3 regions of the Catenulispora sp. GP43 genome follow, and region 3 is predicted to be linked to each of the others. Evidence: riboswitches for the same ligand, from Rfam matches in the RefSeq annotation. Region 3 holds a riboswitch; each other region holds the start of a gene.
What was found. Region 3 has a riboswitch for cyclic di-AMP ahead of ABH926_RS34625 (NlpC/P60 family protein). Riboswitches for the same ligand answer to the same signal wherever they lie in the genome.
Positions count from the first base shown of each region.

Region 1: linked by a shared signal. The riboswitch ahead of ABH926_RS19590 (transglycosylase SLT domain-containing protein) and the one ahead of ABH926_RS34625 (NlpC/P60 family protein) in region 3 are both predicted to bind cyclic di-AMP.
Region 2: linked by a shared signal. The riboswitch ahead of ABH926_RS41890 (NlpC/P60 family protein) and the one ahead of ABH926_RS34625 (NlpC/P60 family protein) in region 3 are both predicted to bind cyclic di-AMP.

Region 1 covers NZ_JBGCCT010000009.1:42,620-47,754, forward strand. Annotated here, with positions in the region: gene ABH926_RS19580 (DsbA family oxidoreductase) at 1-597, opposite strand, end outside; gene ABH926_RS19585 (AAA family ATPase) at 715-3,642, opposite strand; cyclic di-AMP (ydaO/yuaA leader) riboswitch at 3,906-4,057, shown strand; gene ABH926_RS19590 (transglycosylase SLT domain-containing protein) at 4,069-5,034, shown strand.
Region 2 covers NZ_JBGCCT010000030.1:132,147-137,281, forward strand. Annotated here, with positions in the region: gene ABH926_RS41870 (hypothetical protein) at 1-144, opposite strand, end outside; gene ABH926_RS41875 (SDR family NAD(P)-dependent oxidoreductase) at 386-1,822, shown strand; tRNA gene ABH926_RS41880 (tRNA-Ala) at 1,978-2,050, opposite strand; gene ABH926_RS41885 (DLW-39 family protein) at 2,131-2,256, opposite strand; gene ABH926_RS41890 (NlpC/P60 family protein) at 2,627-3,736, opposite strand; cyclic di-AMP (ydaO/yuaA leader) riboswitch at 3,754-3,953, opposite strand; gene ABH926_RS41895 (PH domain-containing protein) at 4,167-4,958, opposite strand; gene ABH926_RS41900 (hypothetical protein) at 4,980-5,135, opposite strand, start outside.
Region 3 covers NZ_JBGCCT010000021.1:26,625-31,759, reverse strand. Annotated here, with positions in the region: gene guaA (glutamine-hydrolyzing GMP synthase) at 1-1,061, shown strand, start outside; gene ABH926_RS34630 (hypothetical protein) at 1,257-2,216, opposite strand; gene ABH926_RS34625 (NlpC/P60 family protein) at 2,286-3,314, opposite strand; cyclic di-AMP (ydaO/yuaA leader) riboswitch at 3,344-3,512, opposite strand; gene ABH926_RS34620 (exonuclease domain-containing protein) at 4,141-5,037, opposite strand.

The sequences.
Region 1 (5,135 bases), on a different contig from region 3:
CTCGGCCGGCTGGCCGCCGGACACGCCGAACTTGCGGTCCAGCACGAAGAACGGCACGCCGTTCGCGCCCAGCATCTGCGCCTCCTGCTCGTCGGCGCGGACCTCGGCGGCGTACGCCGTCTCGTCGGCGAGCACCGCGCGCGCCTCGTCCGCGTCCAGGCCGACCTGCACGGCGAGCTCGATCAGACGCTCGTCGTCGAACAGCGAGCGCTCGTCGGCGAAGTGGTTGTGGAACAGGGCAGCTACCAGTTCCTTCTGCTTGCCGCGCGCGTTCGCGAAGTGGATCAGGCGGTGCATGTCGAAGGTGTTGCCGACGTCGTGGGCGCCGAAGATGTATTCCAGGCCGCTGGCATGGGCGTTGGACGCGACGCGCTCCTCGGCGGCCTTCGCCTGCTCCAGGCTCATCCCGTACTTCTTCGCCAGCATCGGGATCACGTCGGACACCGCGCCCTTGGGGAGCGTCGGGTCCAGTTCGAAGGAGCGGAAGACCACCTCGACGTCGTCCTTGTGGGCGAAGGCCGACAGGCCCTGCTCGAAACGCGCCTTGCCGATGTAGCACCAGGGGCAGGCGACGTCACTCCAGATCTCGACGCGCACGGCGGTTCACTTCCTTATTACTAGGCACTGGGGGTGCGGGCCCGGAGGGGGTTGGGGCCCGCACGTGTTGTTCAACGGTGAACTACCTCACGGAATTCCGCGGGCCGGCGTGACCCGTCACACGTGTTCCACCCTCGCCACCGGTTCGGCGCCGGCCAGTTCCGCGCGGCTGCTCACGCCGAAGCGGCGGAACAGGCGGGTCAGGTTCCCTTCGACCGCCTTCACCGACACCTGGAGTGCGGCGGCTATCTGGCGGTTGGTGGCGCCGGAGCGGACCAGTTCCACGATCTGGCGCTCGGTCGCGCTCAGCGGTTCGGCCGGGGTGTCCAGGCGGGCCAGGCGGCCCTGGACGAAGCGCAGCCAGGGGCCGCAGCCGGCCGCCGCGTAGGCCGTGGCCGCCGATTCCCACGCGGTGCGGGCCGCGGCCCGGCGGCGTGCGCGGCGTTCCAGTTCGCCGAGGGTCACCTCGGCGCGGGCTATCTCCAGCGGGTAGGGGTGCTCGGCGGGGATGGCGGCGCGCAGACGGTCGGCGGCTTCGCGGGCGTCGGCGGCCAGGCCGTGGCGCAGCAGGCGGGCCCGGGTCAGGCCGAGCTTGACCACGTCGCGTTCCAGGCGGCGGGCGGCTTCCTGGGCCTCGTCGAGGATGCGGTCGGCCGCCGAGAACGAGCCGCAGCGGGCCAGGGTCTCGGCCAGGTCCGCGTCGACCAGGAAGGTCGCGGGGTCGACCATGCCCACGTTGCGCATCAGGGTCCTGCCGCGGGCCAGGTGGTGCGCGGCCTGGGAGGAGCGGTCCAGCAGAAGCTCGGCGCGGCCCAGGAAGGCGTGCGCGTAGCCGGTGAACTCCGAGTCGCCGGAGGCGGTGCCGGCCTCGATGGCGCGCTGGGCGACGTCCACGGCAGCCTCCGCACTGCCGTTGGACAACTCGGCCGCGGCCGACAGGATCAGCGCCTGCACGCTGGAGGAGCCGGTCTCGGCCCGCAGCCGGCTGCCCAGCAGCGCCGCCTCGTGCGCCTGGCGGCACAGGCCGGCCCGCTCGTTCACCGAGGCCACCAGGTGCAGCACGTCGCCGAGGTCGCGCAGGCGGCCGGCGCGCTCGACGTCGGCGCGCAGCCGGGCCGCGGTGGCCAGGGCGTCGGCGACGTCGCCGCGGCGCAGGAACCAGATGATCAGGGACTTGCGGACGGCGATGGACGGCAGCGTCAGGTCCCCGCCCAGCCCCAGCGCCTCGGCCTCCTCCAGCGATTCGATGGCCCGCTCGGGGTCGGTCTGGATCTCGGTCGGGACGCGCATCGCGATGGACTCCGCGCGCAGGCTCCGGTCGCCGGTGGTCAGGGCGTACTCCTCGGCGCGGGCCAGGGCGGACAGCGCCTCCTCGACCGAGCCGGAGCGGAAAGCGTGGTCGGCCCGCTGCAGGCTCACGCGCGCCCGCAGGTCCGGGCGCCCGGCGGCGTCGGCCTCGGCGGCTTCGAGCAGCAGGCCCTGCGCGGATATGTCGTCGTCGAGCTCGACCAGCAGCAGGCGCGCGCCGACGCGGCAGGCCGGGTCCGGTCCGGCCGCGACGGCCTCGGCGGCTTCGCGGGCCTGGCGCGGCAGGCCGGCGTCGAAGGCGGCGCGCGCGGCTTCGAGGCGGCGGCGGGAGGCCACGTCGGTGTCCGCCGGCGGCCCGCCGGCATTCGCCGGGCCGGCACCAGGGCCCGCGCCCGGGCCGGCGGCCGATCGCAGGGCACCGTCGACGGCGTCAACAGTGGCGTCAACAGTGGCGTCGGCGGTGTCGGCGGCGTCCACGGCGGCGGTCGCCGACAAGCTGTCGGTACCGTTCGCCAGGGTCACGCCGTTCGCCAGGGTCACGCCGTCCGCCGGCGTCCGGTCGGCGGCCATCCGGAACAGCTCGGCGGCGGTGCCCGGGGCGCCGCGGAACACCGCGATGCGGGCGGCCTCCTCCAGCTCGGCGGCCAGCTCCTCGGTGGCGTCCGACGTCGCCAGAGCGTGGTGCCGTGCGCGCTCCAGCGGGTCGTCGTGGGCCTGGGCGAGCTTCGCGTGGCACTCCTGGCGGGCCTCGATATCAGCGTCCGCATACACGATCTCGCGCAGCAGCGGGTGTGCGAAGCGCGGCTCCAGGTCCCGGCCGGAGACGATGATGCCGGAGGCCAGCGCCTGCGACAGGCCCCATTCGTGGCCGGCCAGCAGTTCGCGCGGCGGGCGCGCGGCGGTCGAGATCAGCAGCAGCGCGTCGCGGGCGGCCTTGGGCAGCGCGTGCAGCCGGTCGGCGAGCAGGCCGCGCAGGCGCTCGGGCACCAGCAGCGGGTCGCCGGGCTGGACCACGGTCCCCGATCGCAGTGCGGCGCGGCCCAACTCCAGCGCGTAAAAAGGGTTCCCGCCGCTGGCGTCCCGGATCCGCTGCGACAGCTTGTCGGTGGGACGCAGGCCCAGGCGGGTCCGCAGCAGTTCGGAGACCACCGGGCCGGGCAGGTTACCCAGGGCGATCTCGACGGCGTCCTCCGGCAGCAGCCCCCACCAGGTGGGCTCCTGGCCTTCCGAGAGCCGCTCGGCGGCGAGCACGCGCACGCGGCTGCCCTGGCGGCGGCGCACGGCGAAGGCCAGCACCTCGGCGGTGGCCGAGTCCAGGCAGTTGACGTCGTCCAGGATCAACAGCACCGGACGCTCCGCGGCCAGCGCACGCAGCGCCTCGACCACCGCGACGCGGATCGCCAGCTGGTCGGTGGCCGCACCGTCGGGGACCGAGCGCATCAGGACACCGTCGAAGGCCGGGCGCAGGTGATAAGGCACCACTTCTGGCCGGGAAGCGACGGCGTCGGAGAACAGGTCGTACAGGCCCAGATAGGGCAGCCAGGACTCGGCCGCCGCCGAGGCGGAGCGCAGCACCAGCTGCCCGGCCGCCGCGCACGCCGAGCCGATCGCGTCCAGCAGCGCTGATTTGCCGATTCCGGCTGGGCCGCTGACCAGGACCCCGCCGCCGGCGGCCAACGCCGCCATGCATTTCTCGAGCGTCTGCTGCCGGCCGAGTATCGCTGGTGCGTCCTTCACGCAAGGAAGTGTCCTCCCGTCTGCGGCCTATTGGCGAGTCCGAAGTACCGGCTCGTGCACAGAGCGTCTCTGACATACGGCGAAATACCTTATGTCCGATTCCTCCGCGTTTTCCGCATCGAAATCAATCACTGGATATAGAAGCCGCAGCTACCGAGCGCGTTGTTATCTTTTCGAGACCATCTCAGCGTGCATTTCCGCCGCTGGTCCCGCTACGGTCGCAGACCAGGCACGCCGGTCCTTAGACCCGGAAATCGGGACACCGGCTGCCTACGCCGAATCCCAAAAGCGTGCAAAGCGCCGGACGGGAACCGGGGACCCACGTCCCAATGGGGTGAATCCGCTTCCGAAGTGGTAGGGCAGCCTCTTTCGCCCGAACCCGTCAGCTAACCCGGTAGGCGGTCAAAGAGGAAGAACACAACGTAGATGCGCACTCCCCTGGTGCTCGGCCGCCGTTCCCGCGGCCTGACCCTGACCGCCGCCGCCCTCGGCGCGGTCGCCGTCCCGACCCTCGCCTCGGCGGCCCCCGCGTTCGCCGCGGCGCCGCACGCCGCCCCCGTGGCCGCCCCGGCCCTGGCTCCGGCTCCGGCCTCGGCCGTGGCCGCCGCCGTCGCCGCCGCCGCTCCGGCCCCGGCCGCCGCCCCGGTCGCCGCCGCCCCGAAGGCCGCCGCGCCCAAGACCGACGCCCCGGCCTCGGAGAGCTACACCGTCCGCTCCGGCGACACCCTGTCCGGCATCGCCCAGGCCAAGCTCGGCGACGGCAGCAAGTACCCGGAGATCTTCAAGCTCAACACCGGCAAGGCCCAGGCCGACGGCCGCAAGCTGTCGGACCCGAACCTGATCATCACCGGCTGGGTCCTGAACCTGCCGGGCGCCAACGGCACCGCGGCCCCGGCGTCGACCTCGTCCTCGACCTCGACCTCGACCTCGACCTCGAACCAGCCGGTCGTGGAGTCCGCGCCGGTGAAGTCGACCCAGTCGGCCAAGACCACCACCCAGACCACGACCCAGAGCGCCACCGCGGCCTCGGCGTCGACCGGCACCTACGCCAACAACCTGGACGGCTGGATCAAGCAGGCCATCTCGATCCTGAACGCGCACGGCTACTACGTCTCGTACAACGCGATCTACCAGACCGTGATGCACGAGTCGGCGGGCAACCCGAGCGCCACCAACGGCTGGGACTCCAACGCCGCCGCCGGCCACCCGTCGATCGGTCTGATGCAGACCATCCAGCCGACGTTCAACGCGTACGCGCTGCCGGGCTACGGCAACATCTACAACCCGGTGGCCAACATCATCGCCGGCGTCCGCTACGCGGCGGCCGTCTACGGCTCGCTGGACTCCGTCGTCGCGGCGCGCTGCGGCGGCTCCTGCTGGTACGGGTACTGATCCCGCACCGGTCCACCGGTTCCCCTGTGTTGACAACCGAAAGCCCCCGAACGGATCGTCGTTCGGGGGCTTCGGCCGTCCTGTATCAGGCCTAGAAGCGC
Region 2 (5,135 bases), on a different contig from region 3:
CCGGTTCTGGCCCCGGTCCTGGCCCCGGCCCTGGCCCTCGTACGGCGCCCGACCGCGGTACTCGTGCCCGCCGTCATATTCATCGCGCCCGCCATACTCGTCATACGAATCGCGCCGCTCACCGAGCTCACCGCGTTCCCGCACTCCCGACCCTCCCGATCACTCGACCCATCCCTCGGCCCATCACTCGACAGCCCCAGCCCCCACCGCTATGACGTCCGACACAGAGCGGCGTTCCCACCCGTGACCGAATCGTGACTGCCGCACCGACGCCCGGGCCAGGCGGAGATCGGGGCCGGTACAGTTGCTCGGGTTGCGCTCCAGCAGCCCCGGCCGTCCGCCCCACCGGCTTCCAGGCCCGATCCCCGAAGAGAGCCGGAAGGCGATGACCGCAGGTATAGACCCCGAACGCATGCGCCTGGTCCTGGCGACGCTGGCCGAGCTCAGCGACCTTCCGCTGGACCACCCGCAGGCCGTCGAGCTGCGCAGGGCGACCTCCGACGTCTACCGGGAGGTCAAGCGCCGCCGCCGTCAGGAGAGCCGGACGGCGAAGACCACCAACGACCGCGCCGTCACGGAGCGCACCGCGACGGGCGCCGCGAGCCGGATCGACGACGAGACCCAGGGCCTGCAGCTCGCCAGCGGAACCACCGGCGCCATCGCCGGGATCCTCGAGCGCCCGCGCTCCTGCTACATCTGCAAGACCCGCTACGTCGAGGTCGACGCGTTCTACCACCAGCTGTGCCAGAGCTGCGCGGCCGAGAACCGCTCCCGCCGCGACGCCCGCACCGACCTGACCGGCCGCCGCGCGCTGCTGACCGGCGGCCGCGCGAAGATCGGGATGTACATCGCCCTGCGCCTGCTGCGCGACGGCGCGCACACCACGATCACCACCCGCTTCCCCAACGACGCGATCCGCCGCTTCACCGCGATGCCGGACAGCCACGAGTGGCTGCACCGACTGCACATCGTCGGCCTCGACCTGCGCGACCCGTCCCAGGTCATCGCCCTGGCCGAGGAGACGAGCGCGGCCGGACCGCTGGACATCCTGATCAACAACGCCGCGCAGACGGTCCGCCGCTCCCCCCACGCCTACAAGGAGCTGATCGACGCCGAGGACGCACCACCGCCCCCCGGCGAACTCCCCGGCGTGACCACCCTCGGACGCTTCGACCTGAGCCGCCAACCGATGCTGCCCGCCCAGGGCACCCCGCACCGCGCGAAGCTCAGCGCCCAAGCCCTGACCGCCCTCGCCCTGACCTCAGGCTCCGCCACCGCCGCCCTCATCGAAGCGGGCACCGCGATCGACGCCGGCGGCCTGGTCCCGGACCTGGACGAAGCCAACAGCTGGAGCCACAAGATCCAGGAGGTGGACCCGATCGAACTCCTGGAGGTCCAACTCTGCAACGTGACGGCCCCCTTCATCCTGGTCAGCCGCCTCCGCGCAGCCATGGCCGCCTCCCCCGCCCGCCGCAAGTACGTGGTCAACGTCTCCGCGATGGAAGGCCAATTCGCCCGCGGCTACAAAGGCCCCGGCCACCCCCACACCAACATGGCCAAAGCCGCCCTCAACATGCTGACCCGCACCAGCGCCCGCGAAATGCTGGACCAGGACGGCATCCTGATGACGGCAGTGGACACCGGCTGGATCACCGACGAACGCCCCCACCCCGAAAAGACCCGCCTCCACGACGCCGGCTTCCACGCCCCCCTCGACCTGGTCGACGGCGCCGCACGCGTCTACGACCCGGTGGTCCGCGGGGAGGCGGGGGAGGATCTGTTCGGCGTCTTCCTCAAGGATTACCGGCCGCATCCGTGGTGAGGCCGGAACCATCGCACGGTTCTGGACCTCAGGTGCGCGAAGCTACCTGATATCAGGCACGTGACGGGCACGCGGCCCCGAACGGCCCCGTAACGCAAAGAACCCTGGTCCGGGAAAAACCTCCCGACCAGGGTTCTAACTATTCATACCTTCAGTGGAGCCAAGGGGACTCGAACCCCTAACCCCCTGCTTGCAAAGCAGGTGCGCTACCAATTGCGCCATGGCCCCGTTAGAGCGGTCCGCCTCCCGAACCCGGAAGACGGACCGTGCCCCGGCTCTAGCTGCCGAGGAAGCCGGATGAGCGGTTCTCAGGCCGAGGGAACCGGGTCGGTCGCCTCGGTCCAGAGGTCCTGCTCCGACTTGTCGGACTGGACCTGCCGGTAGACCAGCAGACCGCCGATGGCAGCCACAGCGAGCAGAAGCAGTTTCTTCACGTGGCCACCTCCCTTCTGGTAGACGTCTGTGCCCCCGAGCTTAACAGCAGCGGGGCCTATTAGGAGCTGTGAGCAGTACTACGCAAAAATGCGGAGCCGTTCCACTCGTCCCGGGTACGGCTGTCTACGCGCACTGTCCAGAGCCTGTCCAGAGCCCTGTCCAGGCCCCTGGTCGCCCTTGACCGAGCCTGGACGGCTCCGGCAGCGCGCCGCCGCGGACCCCGCACCTCGCCGGTGGCGTCCGGCCCGGTTTCGGGGAGAAAGACCAGGCCAGACCCCGTGCCCGCGCGCGGCGCGCAGCGGTTCGTCCCGGACCCACACAGACCGGGACGAACTGGCGCACGCCGCGCACGGACGGGTTAGCGGTGCCTCAGGGGCGGGCGTAGGACACCAGCGGCATGGTGCTGACCGCGGCGATCTCGACGTTCGTGCCCGGGTGCGGCGCGTGGATGACCAGGCCGTTGCCTATGTACAGGCCGACGTGGTCCACGTAGCTGCTGTTCCCGTAGAAGAACACCAGGTCGCCCGGCTGGGCCGAGGACGCCGGGACGGCCGGCAGCCCCTGCATCTGCGCCGTGGCGGTGCGCGGGATCGATACGCCGGCCGCCTTCCAGGCCGCCTGGGTCAGCCCCGAGCAGTCGTAGCCGCCCGGGCCGGTCGCGCCGAAGATGTACGGCTTGCCGATCTGCGACTGGGCGAAGGCCACCGCCGCGGCGGCGCGGCCGGACACCGACGGGATCGTCACCTTGGTCGAGCCGCTGGAGGAGGAGCCGGACGAGGACGAGCCGGAGGACGACGTCGAGCTCTGCGAAGCCGCCTGGGCGGCCGCCACGGCCGCGGCGCGCTGCCTGGCCTGCTCGGCCTCCAGCGCGGCCCGCTGCTGCGCCTGCAGCGAGTTCAGCAGCGCCTGGGCCTTGGCCACGTCGCCGTCGTACTGCTTCTTGGTCGCCTCGGCGGCCTTGGTCTGCTGGTCCAGCAGCGCCATCTTGGCCGCGGCCTGCCTGGCCTTGGCCGCCAGGTCCGCCTTCTGCTGTGCCAGCAGGGTCAGCGTGTCGGCGTTGTTGGCCTGGACGCGGCCGACGGTGGCCGACATCTCCATCATGGTGGAGGGGTCGGCCTGCATCATCACCTGCAGGGTGGGGTCCATGCCGCCGCTGCGGTACTGCTCAGCGGCCAGTCCGCCGAGGCGGGTGCGGGTCTGGTCCATGGTCGCCTGCTCGGCGGTGATCTGCCGGTTGATGCCGTCGACCTGCTGCTGCAGCTTCGCCTGGGCGTCCTGGGCGGCGTTGTAGGCCTCGTCGGCGGAGGCTTCCTGCTGGTAGAGCTTGTTGAGCTGGTCGTTGACCTGCGCGATGGTGGGCTGCGGGTCGGCGTTGGCGACGCTGGGCACCAGGACCATGGTCCCGGCCGCGGCCGCGCCGAGGGCCAGCTTGGTGTACTTCGGGGCACGCGGACGACGATGTCGGGCGGTGACAGTCATGCGAGCTTCTGGGCTCCATCTCCTCCTTGTCCGCCTACCGGGTTAGCTGACGGATTCGGACTGAAGAAGTAGCCCTACGGTCGCACGCGCACACACGACGGCGAGTGCACGCCGACCGATTCACCCCACTGGCGCCACCCTCGCTTACCGCTCGGGCCGCGCCGACGAACCTGGTTCCCCGGCTCCGCGACGGGCGCGGACTCGGCGGTGCCTCGACGCCCGGTACCTGCTGGCCCGTTGGGAGCGGCGAAGCCCTGTGGACGTTAGTCACCGGCGGCCTGCCTAACAAGCGACAAGTCCATGATTCGTTCAGCGAACGCTTAGATACCGGCCACCCTTCGGGCAGGGTCGGAAACCGGCTGTATACGAAGAAGAAGGCCCAGACGCTCCCGTTTCGGGGGCGACCTGGGCCTCGGACACGGATGTCCGGTTAGTGGAAAAAGCGAATCCTGCGACGTTTGTTGCCCGCCGTTGTGACGTCGGTCTCAAACGCCCGCTCGCCCTTGGCATCACGGAAAGACCGCACGTTGAGCATGGCCGCGTTCACAGGGTGTGCCTTGTCGTCATCTGCCGGACTCTTCACGGATACCGGAGGCATGACGATCTCGACCGGTTCGCCGTTCATGTCCGGCAGGACCGCGCCGACGATGCGCACCTCCTGCGGATCCTTCGGACCGGACTTGGCGCCCGGGCCGTACAACAGGTTGCTGATCTCCAGCCAGGTCTGCTCCACGTGCGAGATGTAGTCCAGGCCGCGCTTGCCCAGCGGCGCGTCGCCCACGGCCTTGGCGTTGAACCGCCCGTAGCCCAGGATCCGGCCGAGCAGGTCCCGCTCCACGCGCATGTCGTTCACCTTGCCCAACGGCAGCGCGTCGAAGGACCGGGTGATCACCCCGTGGGTGTGCAGGATCCGCTTGTTGGTCACTATCAGCAGGTCCTGGTTCCACACCGCGAGGTTCCAGAACATATAGAGGAAGGCGATACCGGCTACCGCCCAGGCTCCGAGCCGCAGCTTGCCGGCGTCCGGCACGGAGAAGATGTCGATGCCCATCGCGGCGACCGCCGCGGCGACCGCGATCAGCACCGGGATGATGATCGCGGCCAGGTGATGTCGTACCGCTATGACCAGTCGCTCGCCCGGCACGAGGTACCGCTTGGCACGGTCCTCGAGCTCGGGCCGGAGCAACATCCGGCCGTACAGCGGTGGTGATGAGTCGGACACGTCGGGATACCGTCTGCCCGATCAGCTTGCGACGAGGTTGTGGAACGTGTCGCCGAGCGTCTTGCCGACGCTGGCCACCCAGTTCAAGGCCCCTTGGACCAGGTTGCCCGCGCCTGACGGGTTCTGGACCACGAAGTAGATCAAGAAGAGCACGATGCCCCACTGCACGGCCGGCTT
Region 3 (5,135 bases):
ACCACCCCGAGGTCCTGCACTCGCAGTTCGGGCAGCTGCTGCTGGAGAACTTCCTCTACAAGGGCGCCGGCATCGAGCCGGACTGGACCACCGGCAACATCGTCGAGGAGCAGGTCGCCTCGATCCGCGAGCAGGTCGGGACCAAGCGCGCGATCTGCGGCCTGTCCGGCGGCGTGGACTCCGCAGTGGCCGCGGCGATCGTGCAGAAGGCCATCGGCGAGCAGCTCACCTGTGTGTTCGTCGACCACGGCCTGCTGCGCAAGGGCGAGGCCGAGCAGGTCGAGAAGGACTTCGTGGCGGCCACCGGCGTGCAGCTGAAGGTCGTCGACGCCGAGGAGCGCTTCCTGTCGGCGCTGGCCGGGGTGTCCGACCCCGAGGAGAAGCGCAAGATCATCGGCCGCGAGTTCATCCGGGTCTTCGAGCAGGCCGAGCGCGAGATCGTCGAGGCCTCGGCGGACGCCGGCGAGCCGGTGCGGTTCCTGGTGCAGGGCACGCTCTACCCGGACGTCGTGGAGTCCGGCGGCGGTACCGGCGCGGCCAACATCAAGAGCCACCACAACGTCGGCGGGCTCCCCGAGGACCTGCTGTTCGAACTGATCGAGCCGCTGCGCAAGCTGTTCAAGGACGAAGTCCGCCAGGTCGGCCGGGAGCTGGGACTGCCCGAGGGGATCGTCGGCCGGCAGCCGTTCCCGGGCCCGGGCCTGGGCATCCGCATCGTCGGCGAGGTCACCAAGGAGCGGCTGGACCTGCTGCGCGAGGCCGACGCCATCGCCCGCGAGGAGCTGACCGCGGCCGGCCTGGACACCGAGATCTGGCAGTGCCCGGTGGTGCTGCTGGCCGACGTGCGCTCGGTGGGCGTGCAGGGCGACGGCCGGACCTACGGCCACCCGATCGTGCTGCGCCCGGTCTCCAGCGAGGACGCGATGACCGCCGACTGGTCGCGGCTGCCGTACGAGGTGCTGGCGCGGATCTCCACGCGGATCACCAACGAGGTCGCCGAGGTCAACCGGGTGGTGCTGGACGTGACCAGCAAGCCGCCGGGGACGATCGAGTGGGAGTAGGCGCCTGAGGGTGGCGCCCGGGGCCGGGTCTTCGGACCCGGCTCTCGCTTTTTCGGGCTGTGTGGTGGTGCCGGTGCTGGTGCTGCTGTGGGGTCGGCGAGGCTGAGGCTGCGGCGGCTTCGGGTGCGGCTGCGCGCGAGCCGCTTGGCCCCGTCTGGGCCCTGTCTGGGCCCTGCCGGTCTCGCCCGGCCCTGCCTAGGGGGCCTCGTCGAACTCCAGCGCCTCGCGCAGCTTCCGGTTCACATGCCGCAGCCGCTCGATGGTCCGGTGCGCCTCGCGCAACTCGTACCGCAGCTTGATGATCTCCTCGATCGCCGCCAGATCCGCCAGGTCGCTCAGATCCGCCAGGTCCGCCGAGGCCAGCGCGGGCTCGACCTCCTCGGCGTACTCCGGTTCCGGCGGCGTCGGGATCGCGAGCTCGGCCGGCTGCGTGAGCGCGGCCTGCACCTCGGCGGCCCACTGCAGCGCGTCCGGTTCAGGAGCCCGGCGTACGAACTCGTGGATCACCGCCCCGGCCGACTCGGGCTCAGTGGTCTGACTCTCCCGCGCCGGCATCTCGTACTCCGCCGTGATGTCGTCCGGGGTTTCTGTGGCTTCGGCGGCTTCTGCGGCCTCGGCGGCCTCGGCCTGCGCGGCGGCCTGCACCGCGTCCGGCCGCGCCACCAACTCGCTCGGCTCCTCGGCGTCCAGATCCTCGTCCGACTCCCGCATCATCGCGGCCGTCCAGCCCGCGGCCTCGCACGCCGCGTCCCGGAACTCCCGCAGCTGCCGCAGCATCCCCTCGCTCGACGGGAACAGCCGCCTGGCCTGCGCCACGTTCGCCACCGCCAGCGGCGCGGCCTGCACCGAGTCGCCCAGCTCCGAATAGGCCTGCGCCAGCTTGATCCGCGCCATCAGCGCGTCGCGCGGCCCGGAGCCGATGCCCTGCTCGGCGCGTTCCAGCTTGGCGACCAGTTCGCTGATCCACTCCTGCGGGTCGGCGTAGGGCTCGGTGTATTCCTCGACCGGCTCGTCGGCCGGCTCCTCGACCAGTGCCTCGGCCGCTACCTCAGCCGGCTCGTCCGCCCGCTCGTCGGCCGATTCCCGGGCCTGCTCCCCGGCGGTCGCCGGCTCCTGGAACTCCTCGGCCTCCCGGCCGATTTCGTACTCTGACATTCCGTCCCCCTGACAACGTCGAAGGGCGCCGACGTGACGTCGGCGCCCCGCGGCTGGCTCGGCACGATACTACGGCCGCACGATCATCGCCACAGGCATCGAGTGGAGCGGGGCGTACTGGATCACCGTGCCCGGCATCGCGGCGTGGATGATCATGCCGTTGCCGACGTATATCCCGACGTGGTGCAGGCTCCCGTAGTAGATGACCAGGTCGCCGACGGCGATGTTGGCCTCGCTGACCTGGGGGAACTCATAGGCCTGCGCCGAGGAGGAGTGCGACATCGACACCCCGGCGGCGCCCCAGGCGGCCATCGTCAGGCCGGAGCAGTCGAAGCTGCTCGGGCCGTCGGCGCCGTAGACGTAGGGCTTGCCGAGCTGCGCCTTGGCGAACGCGACCGCTATCCCGGCGCGGGCGTTCGGCGCCGGCGGCAGGTTGGCCGGCGTCTTGACGTTCTGCTGGTTGGCCTGCGTCTGCTGCTGCTGGTACTCGGTGCGCTGGGTCGGCGTCAGCGAGTCCAGCAGGGCCTGCGCCTGCTTTTCCTTGGCGTCGATGTCGGTCTTGTTCTGGGCCATCTCGTCGCGGGTCTTCTGCAGCTGCTGAAGGTCCGAGGAGGCCTCGGTCTTGTCCTGGTCCAGCTGGCGCTTGATCTCCTGCGCGGTCTGCATCGAGGCGGCAGAGCGGGTGGACACCTCGGAGTTCGCGGTGGCCTGCTGGAGGAAGTTGTCCGGGGAGGCCGACAGCATCAGCTGCAGCGAGTCGTCCACGCCGCCGGCGCGGTACTGCGCGGCGGCCAGGCTGCCCAGCGAGGACTGCGCGTTGGTCAGCTGCGACTGCTCCGCGGTGATGCGGGCCTGGATCTGGTTGACCTTGTTCTGCAGCGCGGCCAGGTTGGTGGCCGCCTGGTCGTACGCCTCCGAGGCCTGCTCGGCCTGCTGGTGGAGGTTGTTGACCTGGTTCTTGACATCGTTCAGGTTCGGCGTCGGGTCGGCGTGGGCCAGACCCGGAACCAGGGCGATGGAACCGACCGTGGCGGTCGCCAGCGTCACCGCGGTACGGGGGGCGGTGATCGTCTTCTTGGACGCGCGGTGAGTGGTCACGGTTTTGTGGGACGCCACTAGGGCGACTCTCCTTCTCTCCCTGCCGCCTACCGGGTTAGCTGTCGGGTTCGGGCTGAGAAGCGTGCCCTGCAGGCCGCCGCGCGGGGGTACGCAGCGGACCGATTCACCCCTTGGCCCCAGTGCATGCGGGCCGGTGGGACTTGTGGGTCCCCGGTTCCAGATCGGCGCTCCGCCCTCGGACCGTGTGGGAGTCCGTGGAAACGGCGGGTCGCGCTTCGCCGGATTCGGCGTGAACTCCCGCCACCGTCCAGGTTGGGCGGCGTGGTTACGGGGGTCCGGCCGTAACCCTAGCGAGACCCCGAACGACAAAAGGGATCGGCCCAGGACGCTATACCAGGATTTTACTTCGCCAGGCGTTTAGTGGTCCTGATTCAGTCCGGGCTGTCCTGGTTCGGACTGGGTCGATCGCGTGGTTCTTTCCGACGTGTTGTCGGCATCATCGATCGGGATCACGGGTGCAAAGCGCGAAAGTGCTGTAAGAGTGCCTGCTGGTCCGGCATTTCGCCGGCTCGGCGGCGCGGCCGGCCGGGATCGCGGCGGCGCTATGCGGCGAATGTCAGTGGCCTGTTTAGACGACAGCGGCGGGGGGGGGCGGGGGGGGGGGGGCCCCCCCGGGGGGGGGGGGGGGGGGGGGGGGGGGGGGGGGTTGGGGGGCGGGGGGCGGGGGCGGGGGGGGCGGCGCCCGCGGGCCCGCGGGGGGGCGATCGGGGCTTTGGTACGGGGCCTTAATCCCCGCCCGGGGGGGGCCCCCGGGGCCCGGGCCCCCCCGCCGCTTGCCTCTACTGCTGTGGGGGTGTGTTCTGTGTCACGCCGAGGTGGCCAGCGGCCGGGTCGGCCACTCCGGCTCGGCGTACGACTTCTCCCCGCGCCGCTCGCGGAACGCCGCCCGGTCCGCCTCCTGCTCGGCCTTCCAGCGCGCCTGCGCCTCGTGCAGCCGCACCGCGTCCAGCGTCCCCACCGCCGGGTAGCTGGCGCCGATCACCTGTGCCAGGTTCATCGCGGCCAGCGCGTCGGCCGCCGCGTCGTGGGCGTGGGTGATGGTCACGCCGTAGAACTGGCACTGCGCCTCCAGCGTGCGCGCGCCCTTGCGGAACTTGTCCATCTGCCGGTCGATGACCAGCGGGTCGATCACCGGGGCCACCGGGGCGCGGGAGGCCAGCGGGGTCAGGCCGTTGCGGGCCAGCTCGGCCTCCAGCAGCGTCAGGTCGTAGGGGGCGTTGAACACCACCAGCGGGGTGCCGGCGCGCAGCTCGGTGGCCAGCGCGTCGGCGATCTCGTCGAGCGTGCGGCGCGGCTCCGTGCCGTGCTCGCGGGCGTGGGCGGTGGTGATGCCGTGGATCGCGGTGGCCTCGGCGGGGATCTCCACGCCGGGGTCGATGAGGAAGGTCTTCTCGGCGCCGTCGGAGGTGACGATGGCCGCCGAGACGATGCGCACGGTCCTCGGGTCGCGGCCGGTGGTCTCGGTGTCGAAGCCGGCCAGCCGGCGGCGGTGCCAGCCGTCGTGCGACCCGCGCTGCGGCGGGACGACGGCCGGGGCCTCGCTCCGGCCGCTCTGGCCGGCGGGCCGGGGCTCCCAGGCCGGGGCGCACTCATGGTGATAGGTCAGCCACGCACCGTCCACGTTGGCGCGCGTACCGGCCTCGGCTTCCACCCGACCCTTGCACGCGGCGCACGTCCCCGCGTACTTGTTGACCAGAGTCACTGTGTTGTTCTCCCTCACCTCGTGTTGCCACCATGGTGGCGCACCGTTCTGACAAACATGGCCAGACTCGGGTTGGGCGACGTCAGCGGCTACTCTGG